Regions from separate parts of the Streptomyces sp. NPDC107581 genome, predicted to be linked through region 1. Evidence: riboswitches for the same ligand, from Rfam matches in the RefSeq annotation. Region 1 holds a riboswitch; each other region holds the start of a gene.
What was found. A riboswitch is a leader RNA that binds a small molecule or an ion and turns the genes downstream of it on or off. The one in region 1 is predicted to bind cyclic di-AMP.

Region 1 (4,549 bases):
ACCGCGCCGGCCCAGCCGCCGTACGGGGCACCGGCGGCCTACTGGTACGGCTGTCCGGCGGCGCCCCATCCCGCGTACAACCCGTATCGGTCGTAACCGGATCGGCTACGGACAGCCAGCACGGCACCGCCGGAACGCTCCGCGGTGGCCGATCGCCGTTGCGGCTGGACCAGCGGGCTGGACCAGCGGCTGCCGCAAGCGACCGGGGGCGGTGAGGAGCGGGGCGGGCCCGCACCCGTGCTGAGGGGGCTGCGGTCAGGCCGATGCCTCGGTCAGCCTCTTCTCTTCTTCCTCGGTCAGCCGCAGCTCGGCCACGCCCAGCAGGGCCGGAAGCTGTTCCGGTGTCCGTGCCGAGGCGATCGGTGCCGCCACCGTGGGCCGGGCGGCCAGCCAGGCGAGGGCGACCGTGGCCACGGGGGCCCCGTGGGCGGCGGCGATCTCGTCCAGCACCGCGAGGACCCGCCGGCCTCGTTCGGATCCGAGGTGCCTGGCGGCCGAGCCGGCGCGGGCGCTGTCGACCGTCGCACCGGGGCGGTACTTGCCGGTGAGGAAGCCGGAGGCGAGGGCGTAGTAGGGGACGGCCGCGAGGCCCTCTCGGGCGGCGAGGTCCTGGAGCGGGCCCTCGTAGGTCTCGCGGGAGACCAGGTTGTAGTGCGGCTGGAGGGCGACGTACCGGGCCAGGCCCTCGCGCTCGGAGAAGTCCAGGGAGGCCTGGAGCCGCTCGGGGGTGATGTTGGAGGCGGCGATGTGCCGGACCTTGCCCGCCTTCACCAGCTCGTCGAGGGCTCCGATGATCTCCTCGACCGGGACCTCGGGCTTGTCGTAGTGGGTGTAGTAGAGGTCGATGTGGTCGGTGCCCAGGCGGCGCAGGGAGGCGTCGGCGGCGGCCTTGATGTTCGCCGCGGACAGGCCCCGGTACTCCGGGTGCTGGCTGACCTTGGTGGCGACGACGACGTCGGAGCGGTTGCCGCGGGCCTTGATCCACTTGCCGATGATCGTCTCGGACTCGCCGCCCTTGTTGCCCTCGGCCCACGCCGAGTAGGTGTCGGCGGTGTCGATGAAGTTGCCGCCGGCGGCGGTGTAGGCGTCGAGGACGGCGAAGGAGGCCTCCTCGTCCGCGGTCCAGCCGAAGACGTTGCCGCCGAGGGCCAGCGGGAAGACCTGGAGGTCGGAGGAGCCCAGTGGGCGCAGAGAGGCATGGGAGCGGGTCATGCCCCGATCAACGATCACGTCCGCCCCGCACATTCCTCGACTGCCGCGAACGATGTATGAGCGGTCACTGCGGACGACGTGTGAGCGATCGCTGCGGACGACGTGTGAGCGATCGCTGCGAACGGCGTGTGAGCGGTCGCTGCGGACGACGTGTGGGCGCGCGACCGGCAGCCTTGACGTCAGGGCTGCCGGGGACCGGATGAGGGGACGGTGGGGCGCGGGGCGCCGTCGGTCAGGGGGTGAGGCCCTTGCCGTGCAGCCACGCCATCGGGTCGATGCCGGTGGGCTGGCCGCCCGGGTGGACCTCCAGGTGGACGTGCGGGCCGGTGACGTTGCCGGTGGCGCCGACGCGGCCGATCACATCGCCGGTGCCGACCTTCTGGCCGACCTTGACGTTGATCGAGGACTGGTGGCAGAACCACAGCTCGGTGCCGTCGTCCAGGGTGAGGATGGTGCGGTAGCCGTAGGCGCCGGCCCAGCCCGCCTCGGTGATGGTGCCGCCGTGGATGGCCTTGATGAGGGTGCCCGTGGGTGCGGCGAAGTCCAGGCCGGTGTGGTAGCCGGAGGACCACATCGAGCCGGGCTGGCCGAAGGTGCCGGTGATCGTGTACGAGACGACCGGCAGGGTGTACTGCTTGGCCAGCTCGGCCAGGCGCTCCTCCTCGGCCTTCTTCTTGGCGTCGGCCTGCGCCTTCTCCTTGGCGTCGGCGGCCTTGGCGGCGGCTGCCTTCTCCGCCTTGGCGGCCGCGTCGGCGGTCTGCTTCTCGGCGGCGGCGAGGACGGCCGCGGTGGCCTTGCTGTCGGCCTTGCTCTGCTGCTGCTCGGCCTGCGCCATGATCCGGTTGCGCAGGGCCTCGCCCGCGTTGCCGTCCTCGTCGCTGTCGGCGGAGGCCGTGCCGACGTGGCTGAGCGAGGCCGTGGTGGCCTTGTGTGCGTCGGAGGCGGAGGAGTCGTCGAACAGCGAGCCGACGGAGGGCAGGTCGGGCATGGAGAGGGACACCGGCGGCTTGCCGGTGTGGGCGCTGGCCATGCCGCCCGCGCCGACGGCGGCTATGACGCCGACGCCGAGCACGGTGGAGCTGCGGGCGAGTCCGCCGCCGCGCTGCTTGGCGACGCGGTGCCGGCCGCGTACGGGGCGGATGGAGTCCTCGGTGGGATTCCACTCCTCCCAGGGGCCCTCTTCGGTGCGGTGGTCGCCGTAGCCGAAGGACTCGGTCTCGCGCTGAGCCGGGACGAACGGGGCTTCTGGGGCAGGCCGGTTGGACGCCACGCGGGCGTACTCCTTTCCTTCCTCCGCCTACCGGGTTAGCTGACGGGTTCGGAGCAGGAAGGTCTCCTACGCGCGTATACCGGTCGTGGACTCAAGCAGTTCACGACGGCATCCGCGTGATTCACCCCAAGGTGGTGGTTCCCCGGTTCCCTTGCAGGATTCGGCGCGTGCGCACGGAGCCGTCTCGGGTGACGGCTGGGACGACCGCGCTGCGTTATCGAACGTTAATAGACCCACCTGTGAGATTCCAAGCCGTTCGGCTTGATCATTAACGTTCTTCGACCAGGACGTACGGGCTACGACCGGTGGAAAACGGACTAGTTGACCGATGTTCAGGAGTGACAGACGTTTTGATGGTGACTCAGATGTTATGCGGAGGGCTTCCGTCCGCTCACCGTCGGTGACTGCGCTCAGGGCCTTCGTACGGCCAGCAGCGCCATGTCGTCCGTCATCCCGCCCCCGGAGTGCCGGCGCACCTCCACGGCCAGCCGCCCCAGCAGGGCACCCGGGTCGAGGCAGCGGCGCCCGGCGAGCCGCCGGGCGGGATCGTAGAAGCGGCCGTGGGCGTCGCGGGCCTCGGACAGACCGTCGGTGTGGAGCAGCAGGACGGCGCCCTCCGGGAAGCCGTACTCGATCGCACGGTCGGGCCACCGGCCCAGGTCGCTCATGCCGAGCGGCAGCGCGGGCTCATACCCGTCCAGGACGCGCAGGGTGCCGTCGTCGTGCAGCAGGAGCGGCGGCGGATGGCCGCGGTTGACGATCCGTACGACCCCTTCGCCGTGCGGGAGTTCGGCGAGGACGGCGGTCGTGAAGCCCTCGAAGGCGTCGAGCCCCTCCCGCCGCGTGCCCTCACGGGCCAGGGCCCGCTCCAGCCGCTCGGCCACCGCCTCCAGCGTGGCCTCCTGCTCGGCGGCCTCCCGGAACGCCCCGATCACCACGGCGACGGCGGCGACCGCCCCGATGCCCTTGCCGCGCACGTCCCCGACGACCAGCCGTACGCCGTAGGGGCTGTCCTGCACCGCGTACAGGTCGCCGCCGATGAAGGCGTCCTGCTGGGCGGCCTCGTAGCGGGCCGCGATGTCGAAGCCGGCGATGCGGGCGGCAGGTTCGGGCAGCACGGCCCGCTGGGCGGCCTCGGCGATCTCCCGGGCGGAGGCCAGCCGCTGGTCGCCCAGGCGCACGACCTGGTTGATGGCGGCGGCCAGCACGGCGACCGTGGCCACCGTGAACACCTCGGTGAAGGTGCTCGCGTCCGGGTGCAGGCCGTACCGGGCGTGTACGGCGACGGTGGCGGCCAGGGCGGCGAGGCCCGTGAGCACCGTGGTGCGCAGCGAGGACAGCGGCGCGGCGATCAGCGGGGCGGCGGTGAAGAAGGGGACTGCGGTGAAGGCGCGCGGGGTGAGGAAGTCGTACAGGATCCCGCCGCCGATCAGCAGTGCGGGCAGGGCGCGGGCCAGGGTGCGCGGGGTCGGGCGGCGGCCGCGGCGCCGTGCCGGCGGGCGGGGCGCGGGACGTCCGCCCGGACCGGGGTCCGGGACGGGGTCTCCGGGGAGCCTGCCGCCTGCCCTGGCATACGGGCTCTCCTCCTCCACCTCACCAGGGCGCACTGCTCGTCTCCCGTGTTCTTGACGTACGCCCAGCGTGGCGGGAGGAAAAACGGCGGGCGACTGCTGTGGACCGAGCGGATGACCGACTGTGATGTACACCACTTGGTAATCCGGGAAGGCCGCGCTGCGGGAACGGCCGGGGGAAACACGGGGCCACACCGGAAAGCTCGGGAAAACACTCAGGGCCGGAATCCATTGCTGGATTCCGGCCCTGAGCCTTCAGTAGCGGGGACAGGATTTGAACCTGCGACCTCTGGGTTATGAGCCCAGCGAGCTACCGAGCTGCTCCACCCCGCGTCGTTGTGTCTCTACTGTACTCCATGTTCAGGGTGCCGAGCACACGGGTTGATCCGCGGCGCCGCCCAGGGCAGCACATACGCCTTCGGCGCCCCGGCCCGTTCGCCGCGCCCAGGACGGCATCCGCCGCGCTCAGGACAGCAAATGCGCGTTCGGCGCCTTG
Region 2 (4,549 bases), on a different contig from region 1:
GACGTCCGCACTGCGCCGGATGCGGGCGGCCGTGCGCTGGTACGCGCCCACGGGCCAGGCCAAGGGCTGGCGGCTGTGGATCGAGGGCTGGGCGGTCGCGCTGCGCGAACCCGCCCTGCGGGAGGTCACCCGGGACCTCGACAAGCAGTGGAAGGCGGCGATCACCGAGGTCATCGCGGAGGGCGTGGCAGCGGGCGAGTTCGTCTGCGCCGACCCGGTGGGGGCGGCCCTGCGGCTGACCGCGCTCCTGGACGGGCTGGCCGTGCAGCTGACGTCGTATCCGGGCGCGGTGCCGCGCGCGCGGGCGCAGGTATGGGTGGACGACGCCCTGGCCCGGGAACTCGGTCTGGAGCGGGAGGCGTCGACCGCACCAGGGCGGTGAGCCTGCCGGGGCGGTCAGCGTGCCGGGCCGGTCGGCCTGCCGGCTCGGTGAGCCTGCCGAGGCGTTCAGCCTGCCGGACCGGTCAGCGTGCCGAGGCGGTCAGCGTGCCGGGGCGGTGTGCAGATCCGGGCGGTGCGTGGACCGGGGTGGGCGCACCCGTGTGCCCCGCACCGCTGAGCCTGCGGTACGGGGCACGCGTGCGGGCCCTCAGGCCACCGATGCGATCCGCATCTTGATGTCGTCCGGCGACAGGGTGCCCTTCGCCGTCACATGGTCCCCGGAGGACTCGCCGCGCAGCCGGCGGCCGATCCACGGCACGAGGTACTCGCGGGCCCAGTGGACGTCGTCACGGCGGATCTCCAGGGTGCCCCGGACCGGGAGCGGCGGCCAGGACTGCTCCGGGTCGGCCGGGATCTGCAGGCCCAGGGCCTGGCCCGCCCTGAGCGCTACGCGCGTGTGCCCCTCGGGCGAGAGGTGCAGCCGGTCGTCGTCCCAGGCCCTGCGGTCCTGAACGGACTTGAGGGACCACAGGTCGAGCACGGGACAGCCGTACCGGTCGGCGATGGCGCGCACGTGCCCGTTGTAGGTGGCGATCTTGCCGCGCAGATGCTTGAGCAAGGGGACGCCACGGGTGTCGAAGCCGGTCGTCACCAGCACGGTGCCGACCGCCTCGGTGAGCTGGGCCACGGCCCGCTCGAAGCGCTCGGCCACCTCGTCCGGGTCGGTGCCGGGCCGGATGATGTCGTTGCCGCCCGCGCAGAAGGAAACCAGGTCCGGGGCCAGTTCGGCGGCCTTCGGGAGCTGGTCGGCCACGATCTGGTCGAGCAGCTTTCCGCGCACCGCCAGGTTCGTGTACACGAAGTCGCCCTCGGGTCTCCGGTCGGCGAGCAGTACCGCGAACCGGTCGGCCCAGCCGACGAATGCCCCGTCGGGCCCGGGGTCGCCGACGCCCTCGGTGAAGCTGTCCCCCACCGCCACGTACGACCCGATCACTGATGTGTTGTCACTCTTCGAATCGTCTGCCACGTCGGACCATGATTCACCTTCGGATGTGACCTACGCGACCGTAATACGGGGTTGACGAACGGTGAGATAAGACACTTCTAAATAGTCGGCCAACCCTGGAATAAGGCCCTGGTCACAGGCGTTGACGGTCCGAGCCGAGCGTATGCGACACCGAAGGCCGGACCCGGGGACCGGGTCCGGCCTTCGGCTGCGTGTCAGGCAGGTGGTGGTGCGGGAGTCGCCGGTGGCTCAGCCGACAGCGACGCCGTGCGAGCGGAGGTAGCCGACCGGGTCCACGTCCGAGCCGTAGTTCGGCGTGGTGCGGATCTCGAAGTGCAGGTGCGGGCCGGTCACGTTGCCGGTTGCACCGGACAGGCCCAGCTGCTGGCCCTCGGTCACGGTCTGGCCGGCCGAGACGGAGAGCTGGGAGAGGTGGGCGTACTGGGCGTAGTAGCCGTCGTTCAGCTTGATGACGACCTGGTTGCCGTAGGCGCCGCCCCACCCGGCGGAGACGACGGTGCCGGCGGCGACGGCCTTGACGGGGGTGCCGGTCGGGACGACGAAGTCGACGCCCGTGTGGTAGCCGCTGGACCACATGCTGCCGGCCACGTGGTAGCCGGTGCCGACGGTGGCGCCGGTGACCGGAAGGGTGTAACCGGTGTCGGGGGTGGCGGCGGGCCCGGAGGTCCGGCCGGCCTGGGACGGGTGCGCGGAGGCGTCGGACCCGGGGGCCTGCGAGCCGTAGCCCGAAGGCTGCGGAGTCTGCGTGGACTTCGGGGGCTGCGGCGTCCGCGAGGGCCGTGCGGGCTCGGCGTGGGCCGGGGCGGCCTTCCCGCCGAGCGACAGCTTCAGACCCGGGTGGATCAGTGAGGGGTTCTCACCGACGGCCTGCCGGTTGTCCGCGTAGAGCCGGTGCCAGCCGCCGCCGACGTTCTGCTCGTCGGCGATCTTCGCGAGCCAGTCGCCGGACTTCACCGTGTAGACGCGTACGCCCGAATTCTGCTGCGCGCCGGCCGACTTCGCGGCCGCCTTTTCCACGTTCGGAAGGGACTGCACGGCCTTTCCGGAAACGGACTGCGAGGTCGCCGCGTGCGCTCCGGCGGCCCCCATGAGCGGCAGAGCCAGCGCGGCGCCACCGGTTCCGGCGACGGCGATCGAGCGGGTGAAACGCCGGGTCTTCGGGCGTCGGTGCTTACCCTTCGCGGGCATGGAGCATTCCTCTCCGGCGCCTGCGAGGTGAGCTGTCGGGTTCGGACTGGAGCTGTCCGGCCGCGCGGTGCGCGGCTGCACCCCAAGCCTGTCGCGGAGACCGGGACAGGCTGTCGTACCTGGTGGGTCCCCCGCTCCTGCCGTGCACGGGTCATGGGTGTGGGGACTCCGGGCGGCGGCAGGATTCGGCGTTCCGTCCGGATTGATGGCGAACGTAAGCGAGCAGGACGCACCCGGACAAGCAGCTGGTTCCCGGCGTCCCCGTCCCAGCTGATCGAATTCGGGAATTCCCGGTCACCCTCCGTGAATTCCCCTTTCCAGTCCTCTTTCAATTTCCCGCACACACATGAGAATTACGTGGACATGACCCGCGACACACGGTCACGGATATGACGCTCCTCACGCGCCGACTCGCCACACCTTCCCATTCCAGACCGAGTTGGAATGAAAGCATCAATTCGGACAGACGATTCAGATGCGGCGCAGCCGGAGAGCCGTCGCATCCAGGTCGCCCCGCAGTCCGGTGCGCAGCCCGTGGTGCAGGAGAACGGCCCCGCGGTGGATTTCTCCCGTTTCACGACATTCATACGATGCGGTCGGGTCGAGACCGCGCAGCCGCACCGCCGGTACCGGTTCGCCGTAATGCTGCGCCTGGAGGCAGGCGAGGACCACGGTCTCGCCCCCGAGGACGTACTGGACGGCGCTCAGGCCGCCCGCCGGGGGCCGCAGCCGGTAGAGGTCGCCGCGCTGGACGACCGGGCGGATCTCCTTGTAGAGAGCCACCCACTCCCGGGCCTCGGCCAGTTCCTCCGCGGCCCACTCGGTGAGGTCGCCGCCGACTCCGAGCACCCCGGCCATCGAGCTGACGAAGCGGAACCGCAGCGAGCTGGCCCGCCCGTTGAGCTGTGTGTTCGGGCTGTCGGTGACCCAGGCCGCCATGACCCGCGCGGGATGGATCTGACTGAATCCGTGCTGGATGGCGAGCCGGTCGAGCGGGTCGGTGTTGTCGGAGGTCCACACCTGGTCGGTACGGCCGAGCACGCCGAGGTCGATCCTGCCGCCGCCGCCCGAGCAGGACTCGAAGGCCACCTGGGGGTGGGCGGCGCGCAGCCGGTCCAGCAGGGCGTACAGGGCGCGGACGTGGTCGACCCACAGGCGCTGCGGGTACGGCTCCCCGGGCCAGCCGGCGTCGGTGAAGCAGCGGTTGAAGTCCCACTTCACATAGTCGATCGGGGCGCTGGACAGAAGGGTGTCCAGCTGCTCCCAGAGATACTCCTGGACGTCCTCGCGGGCGAGATTGAGGACGAGCTGGTGGCGAAATTCCGTCCGCTTCCGTCCCGGTCGGTACTGCACCCAGTCGGGGTGGGCGCGGTAGAGGTCGCTGTCCGGGTTGACCATCTCGGGCTCGACCCAGATGCCGAACTGCATGCCGAGCTCGTGCACCCGGTCGGCGAGGGGCTTGAGGCCGCGCGGGAAGCGGTCGGGGTTGGGTGTCCAGTCGCCGAGTCCGGCGTGGTCGCTGGTGCGGGCGCCGAACCAGCCGTCGTCCACGACGAACAGCTCGACGCCGATCCCGGCGGCCCGCCGCGCGAGGGCGGCCTGCTGCTCCTCGGAGATGTCGAAGTTGGTCGCCTCCCAGGAGTTGAACAGCACCGGCCGGTCCTGCTCCGCGCCCGGGACGACATGCACCCGCTGGTAGGCGTGCCAGGCGCGGCTGGCCCCGCCGAAGCCGCCGTCGCTCCACAGGCCCGCGAAGACGGGGGTGGTGTACGACTCCCCCGGCTGCAGGAGCAGCAGACCCGAGTCGTCGTGGCCGGCGCCGCCGGTGATCTGCACGCGCGCGTCGGGGAGTTGGGCGACCGCGATCCGCCAGGAGCCGGACCAGCCGAGCGCACAGCCGTAGACCTCGCCGCGCTCCTCGGTGGCGTCGGTGTCCAGTGCCACCCAGGGCAG
Region 3 (4,549 bases), on a different contig from region 1:
CCCCCGACCCGTAGGGGTCCGGTGGGAGACACCGCCCTCGCACTCACCGCGGGCAGCCCCCGCGATCCCGTCTTGATCCGCCCGACCGGCCTTGCCCGATGCACGCAACCGGCCTGGCCCGATCCAACCGACCGGCCTCGCCCGATGCGCCCGACCGGCCTCGCCCGATGCGCCCGACCGGCCTGACCTGTTCCGACCGACGAGCCTGGCCCGTTCCGTTCGACAGGCCTAGCCGGCCCGGTGCACCACCGCGTCGCACAGCTCGATCAGCGCCGCCTTGGAGTCGCACTCCGGCAGCGGGGCCAGCACGGACCGCGCCTCCTCCGCGTACCGGACGGTGTCCCGGCGGGCCTGCTCCAGCGCGGGGTGCGCCCGCAGGGCGGTGAGCGCCTCGGCGAGCCGGGCGTCGTCGCTGAGGTCGGAGTCCAGCAGCTCGCACAGGGCGAGGTCCTCGGGCAGGCCGAGGCGTGCGGCGCGCTCGCGCAGCCGGAGCACGGGCAGCGTCGGGATGCCCTCGCGCAGGTCGGTTCCCGGGGTCTTGCCGGACTCGCGCGAGTCGGAGGCGATGTCCAGGACGTCGTCGGCGAGCTGGAAGGCGACCCCGAGCCGCTCGCCGTACTGGGTGAGCACGTCGACGACCGTCTCGTCGGCGCCGGACATCATCGCGCCGAACCGGCAGGAGACCGCCACCAGCGATCCCGTCTTGCCGCCGAGCACGTCCAGATAGTGCTCGACCGGGTCGCGGCCGTCCGAGGGACCCGCGGTCTCCAGGATCTGCCCGGTGACCAGCCGCTCGAACGCGAGGGCCTGCACCCGGACCGCCTCGGGGCCGAGGTCGGCGAGGATCTGGGAGGCACGGGCGAAGAGGAAGTCGCCGGTCAGGACCGCGACGGAGTTGCCCCAGCGCGTGTTGGCGCTGTCCACACCGCGCCGCACGGCCGCCTCGTCCATGACGTCGTCGTGGTACAGCGTGGCCAGATGGGTCAGCTCCACGACGACGGCAGACGGTACGACGCCCGGCGCGTACGGATCGCCGAACTGTGCCGCGAGCATCACGAGCAGCGGCCGGAACCGCTTCCCACCGGCCCGTACGAGGTGCTGCGCGGCCCCCGTGATGAACGGGACCTCGCTCTTGGTGGCTTCGAGCAAGCCTTCCTCGACAGCCGCCAATCCGGCCTGGACATCGGCTTCCAGAGCCTGGTCCCGCACGCTCAGCCCGAACGGCCCGACGACGGTCACGAGGGGTCTCCTGTCTGCTGGTGTCTGCTGGCGGTTACACGGTTTGTCGATAGGTCGCTGCCATCACTCAAGTCAGCGTATCCGGTCCTGTTTCGATCACCGATAGCGCCCACCGGTCCAGCCCGGGCGGTATCGGATCACGGCCGGTATGTTCTTGATCATCTGATAACGACAGACATGCATTGACTTAACAGGAACTCGTCCGATTTGTCGCGAACCGGGCCGTGAGCAAATTACTCCTTCCGTGTCACAGTCAGCTAATCCCTCTAATCCCTCATGTCCTATTTGATGCAGTTTGCTATTTCGTGAGTTGGGTCACGCGGGCCGACATATCCAGCCACCCGGCACCACCACCGTTCCCCCTTGCGGCACCGGCCAGTTGAGCGTTGGCAACAGCAAAGGATCAAGTACCCCATACGGGACAGACCAAGGTCAACTGGCACGTTGTGTGAATCCACTACTTGTTCCGGACATGTGCTCTCGCATAGCTTCCGGGCCTGTCAGGCGAACGCCGAATCCTGCCGCGTCTGACACCACCCATCGACGAACTCATTCGTACGGCAGGAGCGGGGGACCCAGGTAAGCCGCTGGACCGGGCGGCACATGTTGCAGACGCACATGTCGTCACCGGAACGGCTAGGGGTGAAGCCAGGCCTCCCCGGAGGTCCGGCCGGGCAACTCCCCGCGCCCGAACCCGACAGCTCACCTCGTAGGCGACGGAGAGGACATCGCCATGCCTGCTGCCGCTCAGCACCTCCGCATTCGCACCAACCGCCTCATCCGCACGCTCACCGTCGCCGGCACCGGCGCCGCGGTCCTCGCCCTGCCGCTCATCGGCGCGGCCGACGCCTCCGCAGCCACCCCCACGGCCACCACGCCGTCCACCACGCTCGCCGGGTACCCGAACAACCTCGACGGCTGGATCCACGAGTCGCTCGCGATCATGGCCGAGAAGAAGATCCCGGGCACCTACAACGGCATCCACCGCAACATCATCCGCGAGTCCTCGGGCAACCCGAACGCCATCAACCTCTGGGACTCCAACGCCGCCAAGGGCATCCCGTCCAAGGGCCTGCTCCAGGTCATCGACCCGACGTTCAACACCTACCACGTGGCCGGAACGTCCTTCGACATCTACGACCCGGTCGCGAACATCACCGCCGCCTGCAACTACGCGGCCGCGCGCTACGGGTCGATCGACAACGTCAACGGCGCCTACTGACGAGCGTCCGCGGCGGGCCCTACTGATATCCCGGTCAGTCGGTCGGGAACAGTCTTTCGAGGACGACGGCAATGCCGTCGTCCTCGTTCGACAGGGTGACCTCGTCGGCGACCGCCTTGAGTTCCGGGTGGGCATTGGCCATGGCGACACCGTGCGCGGCCCAGTCGAACATGGGGATGTCATTGGGCATGTCGCCGAAGGCCAGGGCCCGGCCGGCGGCGATCCCCAGGTGGTCGGCCGCCAGCGCCAGCCCCGTCGCCTTGGTGACACCGCACGGCTGGAGTTCCACGGTCCCCGGCCCCGACATCGTGACCGTCGCCAGCGAGCCCACCACCGAGCGCGCGATCGTCGCCAACTCGTCGTCGGACAGGGCGTGATGGCGCAGCAGCACCTTGCTGATGGGCTCGCACCACAGGTCGTCGCGCCGGCCGACCCGCACGGCGGGCAGGGTCGGGTGCGGCATCAGATACCCCGGCTCGATCAGCGTGAGGCCGTCCACCCCGTCCTGGTCGACGGCCGCGTAGACCTGCCCCACCTCGGCCTCGATCTTGCCGAGCGCGGTCTCGGCGAGCTCCCGGTCGAGGCGCACCGACCACAGCAGACGACCGGCTCCGGCGTCGTAGACCTGCGCGCCCTGCCCGCAGACCGCGAGCCCCGTGCACCCGAGGCCGTCCAGCAGGGGCCGCACCCGGGGGGCCGGGCGGCCCGTCACCACCAGATGCCGGGCGCCGGCCCCTGCCGCCCTCGTGAGCGCGGCGAGCGACCGGTCCGAGACGGTGTCGTCACCACGCAGCAGTGTCCCGTCCAGGTCAGTGGCGATCAGTGCGTATGCGGGGGGTGCAGCCATGATCAGAGAATACGGACAGCGCACCCCGCCGACTCACCCTGTTGTCCGCCGACTTGTGCGCTTCTCACCCCCAAGTGGTGCCTGCGGGCTCCCTGATGGCGGTGTTGATACGGTCGGGCCTGGCGGTGAGCGGGATGGTGAGCATCCGCGCGGAGAGCTGCTTCTCGCCTCGCCGAAGCAACCGGCCGCTTCAGCCCACAGGGCGTGCGGCACCGCACCTCGGAGCGGTCGGCGCGCCGCGTGACCCGCTCGGTCGGCTGCGGCGCCGCCCGCGCGGCCCCGGAGAACCGGGGCGCCTCGGGCCGGGCGCAGACGGCCGCGATCCGCTCCTCGCTCGCACCGGCCCCGCGCGGGCCGACCGCGCGGCGTGCACACAGGCGCTGCAGCCGTTGGTCTTCCCCGGCCGGCGGGGACCGGGGATCCACGTCCTCCCCCGTCCACGCCCTCCTCTTCCGCATCCGGCGCCTGGACGACGACCGTCACCCGTTCGGTGATGTGCTGCCCGCCGGTCTCAGCGGTGCGCCGCCGCCAGGTGCTGGGCCAGGCGCGGCGAGGCGAACTCCGTGCCGCAGACGAAGCGCATCACCGGGCCGTAGGAGGACGCCGCCGGAAGGCCGGTGAAGTACAGACCGGGGACCGAGGAGACATAGCCGGCGCCGAGCCTGGGGGCGCCCCTGCTCACCGCGAGGCGGGTGCGCAGTTCGTGGCCGAGGAAGTCCATCGCGGCGATGTTCACCCGGTAGCCGGTGGCCGCGATGACGTGGTCGGCGGGCAGCTGCTCGACGGGTCCGCCGTGCGTGCGGACGGTGAGGACCGGGGTGCCGTCCTGGGCCTCGGCGCCCAGCACCCGCTCGACCTCCTGGACCTGGACCTTGTCCTCGAAGCGGTCGCGCAGCCACCAGGCGCCGAGCGGGCCGAGGACCCGGCGGACCAGGTAGTGGCGGGTCCGGGCGGGCAGGAAGCGGTACGGCTGCGGGTAGTAGCTGAGCGCCCACAGGGACCAGGCACGGCCGAAGGGGGACTCGGGGCGCAGCTTCGGCTGGTCCCAGGGCGGGGCCCCGAAAGCGACCCGGCCGCGGCCGCGCGAGACCACGCGCACCTGGGCTCCGGCCTCGGCGGCGAGCGCCGCCGTCTCCAGTGCGGACTGGCCGGCGCCGACGACGATCAGCTCCTTGCCGGCGAAGCGGGTGAGGTCGTGGTGCTGGGAGCTGTGGGAGACCGGCCCGGTGGGTGCGGGTCCG

Region 2: linked by a shared signal. The riboswitch ahead of ACZ7P3_RS05560 (M23 family metallopeptidase) and the one ahead of ACZ7P3_RS03925 (M23 family metallopeptidase) in region 1 are both predicted to bind cyclic di-AMP.
Region 3: linked by a shared signal. The riboswitch ahead of ACZ7P3_RS20545 (transglycosylase SLT domain-containing protein) and the one ahead of ACZ7P3_RS03925 (M23 family metallopeptidase) in region 1 are both predicted to bind cyclic di-AMP.

What each region holds. Positions count from the first base shown of each region.
Region 1 covers NZ_JBVKBH010000001.1:838,350-842,898, reverse strand. Annotated here, with positions in the region: gene ACZ7P3_RS03935 (PrsW family intramembrane metalloprotease) at 1-96, shown strand, start outside; gene ACZ7P3_RS03930 (aldo/keto reductase) at 256-1,212, opposite strand; gene ACZ7P3_RS03925 (M23 family metallopeptidase) at 1,445-2,482, opposite strand; cyclic di-AMP (ydaO/yuaA leader) riboswitch at 2,492-2,658, opposite strand; gene ACZ7P3_RS03920 (PP2C family protein-serine/threonine phosphatase) at 2,893-4,089, opposite strand; tRNA gene ACZ7P3_RS03915 (tRNA-Met) at 4,313-4,386, opposite strand; gene ACZ7P3_RS03910 (dihydrofolate reductase family protein) at 4,519-4,549, opposite strand, start outside.
Region 2 covers NZ_JBVKBH010000002.1:449,376-453,924, forward strand. Annotated here, with positions in the region: gene ACZ7P3_RS05550 (TetR/AcrR family transcriptional regulator) at 1-382, shown strand, start outside; gene ACZ7P3_RS05555 (SGNH/GDSL hydrolase family protein) at 590-1,375, opposite strand; gene ACZ7P3_RS05560 (M23 family metallopeptidase) at 1,637-2,596, opposite strand; cyclic di-AMP (ydaO/yuaA leader) riboswitch at 2,599-2,766, opposite strand; gene ACZ7P3_RS05565 (alpha-galactosidase) at 3,068-4,549, opposite strand, start outside.
Region 3 covers NZ_JBVKBH010000007.1:354,566-359,114, forward strand. Annotated here, with positions in the region: gene ACZ7P3_RS20540 (polyprenyl synthetase family protein) at 229-1,239, opposite strand; cyclic di-AMP (ydaO/yuaA leader) riboswitch at 1,771-1,968, shown strand; gene ACZ7P3_RS20545 (transglycosylase SLT domain-containing protein) at 1,973-2,461, shown strand; gene ACZ7P3_RS20550 (HAD family hydrolase) at 2,496-3,308, opposite strand; gene ACZ7P3_RS20555 (FAD-dependent oxidoreductase) at 3,820-4,549, opposite strand, start outside.